One region of the Streptomyces sp. NPDC007084 genome, then DNA from elsewhere that is predicted to be linked to it. Evidence: riboswitches for the same ligand, from Rfam matches in the RefSeq annotation. Region 1 holds a riboswitch; the other holds the start of a gene.
What was found. Region 1 has a riboswitch for cobalamin ahead of AB0912_RS32790 (cobalamin biosynthesis protein). Riboswitches for the same ligand answer to the same signal wherever they lie in the genome.
Positions count from the first base shown of each region.

Region 2: another riboswitch for cobalamin. It lies ahead of metE (5-methyltetrahydropteroyltriglutamate--homocysteine S-methyltransferase); the one in region 1 lies ahead of AB0912_RS32790 (cobalamin biosynthesis protein).

Region 1 is NZ_JBEYFY010000074.1:22,566-25,767, reverse strand. It holds gene AB0912_RS32795 (cobyric acid synthase) at 1-555, opposite strand, end outside; gene AB0912_RS32790 (cobalamin biosynthesis protein) at 552-1,535, opposite strand; cobalamin riboswitch at 1,641-1,785, opposite strand; gene AB0912_RS32785 (hypothetical protein) at 1,923-2,141, opposite strand; gene AB0912_RS32780 (inorganic phosphate transporter) at 2,162-3,202, opposite strand, start outside.
Region 2 is NZ_JBEYFY010000078.1:7,339-10,540, forward strand. It holds gene metE (5-methyltetrahydropteroyltriglutamate--homocysteine S-methyltransferase) at 1-1,680, opposite strand, end outside; cobalamin riboswitch at 1,840-2,059, opposite strand; gene AB0912_RS33315 (GDSL-type esterase/lipase family protein) at 2,149-3,202, opposite strand, start outside.

The sequences.
Region 1 (3,202 bases):
GATGTCGCCGACGACGAGCACGGGCAGCCCGGCGTTCCGCGCGACCCCCATGTTGACGATGTCGGTGCGCCGCAGATTGATCTCGGCCGGGCTGCCGGCCCCCTCACAGATCACCGCGTCATACGTGCCCCGCAACCGGTCCAGACAGTCGAGAACCGTCCCGAGCAGTGCCTCCCGGCCGCCCCCGCGCAGGTCACCGCCCGGCGGCGCGCCCTCCGAGGGCTCCTGGCCCGGTCTCCCGAAGAAGCCGCGGGCGCTCATCTCGCCGACCGGCCTGCCCAGCAGGACGACCTGGCTGGTGCGGTCGCCGCCCGGCTTGAGCAGCACCGGGTTCATCAGCGCGGCCGGCTCCACGCGGGCGGCCTGGGCCTGCATGGCCTGGGCGCGCCCGATCTCGGCACCCTCCCGGGTGACGAACGAGTTCAGGGACATGTTCTGCGCCTTGAACGGCGCGACCTTCACCCCCTGGCGCACCAGCCACCGGCAGATCCCGGCGGTCACCACGCTCTTGCCGGCGTCGGAGGTGGTCCCCGCGACCAGCAGTCCGCCGCTCATGCCGTACGCCCCCTTCGGACCGGCCGTGCGGCGGCCTTCGCCCCCGGCCTTCGGGACAGCAGGACGCGTCCGGCGACGCTGACGCCGAGCGCCAGCCAGCCGACGCGCCGGGACAGCCGTACGGCCCGCTCGATGTCCGCGACCCGCACCGCGCGCCCGTCCCCGTTGAGCACCGGCCGGTGTTCGACCCGGCCCGCGTACGAGAGGGTGCCGCCGAGCCGTACGCCGAGCGCGCCGGCGAAGGAGGCCTCCACCGGACCGGCGTTGGGGCTCGGGTGCTTGCGGGCGTCGGCGCGCCAGGCCCGTACGGCACCGCGCGGGTCGCCGCCGGCGACGGCCGCGAGGACGGCGGTCAGCCGGGCCCCCGGCCAGCCCGCGAGGTCGTCGAGCCGGGCGGAGGCCCAGCCGTAGCGGCGGTGGCGGGGGGACTTGTGGCCGACCATCGCGTCGAGCGTGTTCACGGCGCGGAAGGCGACGAGGCCGGGCACCCCGGCGGCGGCGCCCCAGACCAGGGCGCCGACCACGGCGTCGGAGGTGTTCTCGGCGACGGACTCGACCACCGCGCGGGCGACGCCGTCGGCGTCCAGCGCCTGCGGGTCGCGCCCGCACAGACGCGGCAGGCGCTCCTGGGCGACGTCGAGATCACCGGCCGCGAGCGCGCCGCCGATCGCGCGCGCCTCACGGCCGAGCGAGGTCCCGCCGACGACGGCCCAGGTGGCGGCGGCGGTCAGCGCGACGGAAGCGGTCCCCGAGGGGCGCACGCAGCGGCCGGCGAGCGCGGCGATCCCGGCGGCGCCGCCTACGCAGACGAGGGTGTGCAGCGTGCCCCACCCGCGGTGGTCACGCCACAGGGTCCGCTCCACGGCCGTGGCCGCCCGCCCGAACGCGGCGACCGGATGCCCTCGGCGGGGATCGCCGAGCAGCAGGTCGCCCAGGAGGCCGGCGGCGGCGCCGTACGCGAAGACGCGATCGGCCCGCACGGGGTCAGCCGGCCGTGGGGGTCGGCAGAACTCTCTGGCACAACAGGTCCGGCAACGGGCAGCCGCGCATGGCGATATGTCCTCACTCAGGGTGTCCGCGCCCTGGTTCGACGAGACCGGCGGCGAGAGTTCCTGGCTTCCCGGGAAGTTTCCTCCCCGGTGACAGTGGCGGGACCGCGCCGGATTCGCACCGGCTTCCTCACCTGCCGCCGTACTTGGCCCGGGCAGTCCACCACGCGGTGAGAACGGCCGTCAACTTGCTGTTGACCTGCGGAGGGAGAGTGTGCGAAGCCCCACACGACGGTGGGGTGCGGGACGGAGATCCGTCCCGCACCCCACCGTGAAGTGCTGCCCGACAACGGCCCGTTCGGGGCTGTTCGTCCCGGGTTACTTGCTCATGATGAGCGAGATGCCGTACGCGACCGCCGCGGCGCAGGCCGCGAAGCAGACGTAGGCGCCGGTGGCCGCCGCGACGGCGGAGCCGCCCTGGGCGGACTCCTTCTTGGCGAGGCCCGCGACACCGAGGGTGAAGAGGCCGACGAGGAGCACGGTGGCCCCGAGGCTGACGCCGAACACGGACCCGAGGGCCGACCAGTCGATGTGCATGCTGTTTCTTCCTTCGGTTCTCAGGCCACGCGGGACGGCGCCGGCGGGGTCGCCGCGGGCTCGGCGGGAGCGGGGATGGTGGCCGTGAGGTCCTCGGTCACGGTGCCGGCCGGGGGCGGGGTGACGGCGGCGATGGCCGTGGTGACCACGCCGACGGGCTCCTCGGCGTTCACGTTGGTGTGGTCGATGACCTCGCGGCGCGAGCGGCGCCAGATCGCGAAGCTGGAGCCGACCAGGAAGACGGCGACGAGCGTGGTGCCCCAGGCGCCGAATCCGGTGACCCACTCGGCGAGCGCGCCGACCAGGGCGGCGGCGGGCAGCGTGAGGGCCCAGGCGACGAACATCCGGGTGGCGGTGGACCAGCGGACCACACCGCCCTTGCGGCCGAGGCCGGCGCCCATCACGGAGCCGGAGACCGCGTGCGTGGTGGAGAGGGAGAAGCCGATGTGCGAGGAGGCCAGGATGACGGTCGCGGCGCTGGTCTGGGCGGCGAAGCCCTGCTGCGGCTGGAGGTCGGTGAGGCCCTTGCCCATGGTGCGGATGATGCGCCAGCCGCCCAAATAGGTGCCGAGCGCGATCGCGAGACCGGCGGAGAGGATGACCCAGACCGGCGGGTCGGAGTCGGGCGCGACGGCGCCGCCGGCGACCAGGGCCAGGGTGATGATGCCCATCGTCTTCTGGGCGTCGTTGGTGCCGTGGGCCAGCGAGACCAGGCCCGCGGAGGCTATCTGCCCGGCGCGGTACCCCTTCTCGGTGGCCTTGCCGCCGGCGTTCTTGCCGAGCCGGTACGACAGCCGGGTGGCGAGCATCGCGGCCAGGCCGGCCACGATCGGGGCGGCGACGGCGGGCAGCAGCACCTTGCCGACCAGGACGTCCCCGTGCACCGCGCCGGTGCCGGCCGAGGCGATGGTGGCGCCGACCAGACCGCCCATCAGGGCGTGCGAGGAGCTGGACGGGAGTCCGACGAGCCATGTCACCAGGTTCCAGAGGATCGCGCCCACCAGGGCGGCGAAGATCACTTCTGGCTGGATGCCGGACTCGTCGACGAGGCCTTTGGAGAT
Region 2 (3,202 bases), on a different contig from region 1:
GTCGGTGAGGGACTGGGCGTACGTCGTCCAGCGCACCGTCATCGGCTCGGGCCGCAGGATGTCGCCGGCCAGGATCGGCGGACGCACATACCGGGTGCCGTACGACTGGACCCAGCCGTGCTGTGTGGCGAGGTAGCCGGTGAGCTGCTCGGCGAAGTACTGGACCATGTCGTTGCGTTCGGCCTCGCCGTGCACGAGGACGTCCAGCCCGGCCTTCTCCTGGAACGAGACGACCTCGCCGATCTCGGCCCGGATGCGCTCCTCGTACCCGGCGAGGTCGATGCGTCCGGTGCGCAGGTCGGCCCGTGCGGAGCGCAGTTCGGCGGTCTGCGGGAAGGAGCCGATCGTGGTGGTCGGCAGCAGCGGCAGACCGAGGTGGGCGCGCTGGGCGGCGGACCGCTCGGCGTACGGCTGCGAGCGGCGGGCGTCGGCGGCCGTGACGGCGGCGGCGCGGGCGCGCACGGCGGGGTCGTGGGTGAGCGCCGAGCCCGCGCGGGCGGCGAGATCGGCCCGGTTGGCGGCGAGTTCGGCCGCGATGGTGTCCGTGCCGTGCGCCAGACCCTTGGCGAGGGTGACGATCTCCGCCGTCTTCTGCCGGGCGAAGGCGAGCCAGCGCAGCACCTGCGGTTCGATGTCCCGCTCGACGCCGGTGTCCAGCGGCACGTGCAGCAGCGAGCAGGAGGCCGCGACGTCCACCTGGTCCGCGAGGCCCAGCAAAGTGCCCAGCGTGGCAAGGGAGTTCTCCAGGTCGTTGACCCAGATGTTGCGGCCGTTGACGACACCGGCGACGAGCCGCTTGCCCTGCAGACCACCGACGGCGGCGAGCGCGTCCAGGTTGGCGGCGGCAGCGCCGGTGAAGTCGAGGGCGAGCCCGTCGACGGGAGCTTTGGCGAGGATGGGCAGGGCCTCCCCGAGCCGGTCGAAGTAGGACGCGACGAGCAGCTTCGGCCGGTCGGTGAGACCGCCGAGGAACCGGTAGGCGCGTTCGGCGGCGTTCAGTTCGGCGGTCGTCCGGTCCTCCACGAGCGCGGGCTCGTCGAGCTGGACCCACCGGGCACCCGCGGAGCGCAGATCGGCGAGCACCTCGGCGTAGACCGGCAGCAGCCGGTCGAGCAGGGCCAGCGGGTCGAAGTCCGCGGCCACGCCCGGGGCGGGCTTGGCCAGGAGGAGGTACGTGACCGGTCCGACCAGGACCGGGCGGGCCGTCAGCCCGAGCGCCAGCGCCTCCCTCAACTCGGCGACCTGCTTGGACGAGTCGGCGGTGAAGACGGTGTCCGGGCCCAACTCGGGCACGAGATAGTGGTAGTTGGTGTCAAACCACTTCGTCATCTCCAGCGGCGCCACGTCCTGCGTACCGCGGGCCATGGCGAAGTAGCCGTCGAGCGCGTCGACGGCGACGGCGTCCCGGTGGCGCTCGGGGACGGCGCCGACCATGACGCTGGTGTCCAGGACGTGGTCGTAGTACGAGAAGTCGCCGGTGGGTACTTCGGCGATACCGGCCTCGGCGAGCTGCCGCCAGGTGGAGCGGCGCAGTTCCGCGGCGGTGGCCCGGAGGGCGTCGGCGCCGACGCGGCCCTTCCAGTAGCCCTCGATCGCCTTCTTCAGTTCCCGGTTCGGACCCTGGCGGGGGTAGCCGTACACGGTGGCCCGTGCTGCCGCGGCTGCGGACTTCGCTGTCACGGAAATCTCCTTCGCGAGATGTCTCCCTGGATCCCGATGGGACACGTGAGCGCGAAGGGTGACGGACCGGGCGGGAACACGCCGCACGCCGGAGCGCGGCCGTCCGCCAGGTATGTACGCCGACCCGCCCACGAGGTCACCGGGATGTCCGCGCGCGATGGTCGCGCACGGGCAGCGGGCAGGTCTTCGGACTCGCGGGCACGCCCTCCGGACGGAGGACACCTACTGGCCGTCGCTTCCCAGACCCGTCCGGGCCCAGTGCGTATGACGGCGGTCGTTCCCGCTCACCGCTGCGGGGCAGTCCCGGATTTCCACCGGGTTCCCTCTTACGACGCATCCCGCCTGGCGGACGGGGCGAACCAGCTACGGGCGCCAGCCTATGCGACGAGCGCGGTGCCGCGCAGGCCGCCCACATCCCGGACGGCTCCGGGAGCGCGGCGGCCGGCCGGCTCGGCGCGGGTGCCCGGTTCAGGCGACCGGCCCGGGGAAGCCCTTGGTTCCGTCGAAGGCGAGGCGCGCGAACCGTCCGCCGATACGACGGTGGGTCGCGGCGTCCGGATGGAGCGCGTCCGGCAGCGGCAGCTCGACGGCGTCCGCCTCTCCGTACAGCTCCCGTCCGTCGAGGTAGTGCAGGTTCGGGTCCTCGGCGGCCCGCTGTGCCACGATCGCGGCGAGTTCGTCGCGGATGACCCCGAGGGTCAGTTTCCCGCTCGCCCGCTCGGCGGGGTCGCCCGCGGCGCGGAACCGCAGCCGGCCTTCGCCGAGCGCGCCGAGGTCCGGGAGGCTGGGGCCCGGCGTTTCCTCGTGAATGGGGCAGAGGATGGGGGAGACGACGAGCAGCGGCACGCTCGGGTGGCCCTCGCGGACGGTGTCGAGGAAACCGTGCACGGCGGGGGTGAAGGCCCGCAGCCGCATCAGGTCGGTGTTGACGAGGTTGATGCCCAGCTTGAGGCTGATCAGGTCGGCGGGCGTGTCGCGCAGGGTGCGCGCGGTGAACGGGTCGAGCAGGGCGCTGCCGCCCAGCCCCAGGTTGACCAGTTCCACCCCGGCCAGGGAGGCGGCGAGCGCGGGCCAGGTGGTGCTGGGGCTCGCCGCGTCGGAACCCTGGCTGATCGAACTGCCGTGATGCAGCCACACGGGCCGCCCACGGTCCTGGGCCGGCTCCACGGGCGCGTCGGCTCGCAGGCCCACCAGCTCGGCGGTCTCGTTGTGCGGCAGCCAGATCTCGACGTCCTTCGGCCCGGCGGGCAGGTCCGCGAACCGTACGGTGCCGACCGTCCCGGGCGTGGTCGTCGCCGATCCCGTGGCCATGTCGAGGGTGAGGGTGTTGCCGCCGGGCGCGGACGATTGACCGGCGAGCCGGCCGTCGACGACGAGGTCGTACAGCCCGTCCGGCCGTGCGGGCGCGCCCACGTAGACGCGCTTGGTGGCGAGGACGTCCAGCTCGACGGTGGTGGCCCGCGTACGGAAGGCCAGCCGAACGCCCGACGGCTGGGCCTCCGCCATCGCCACTTGCCCGTCG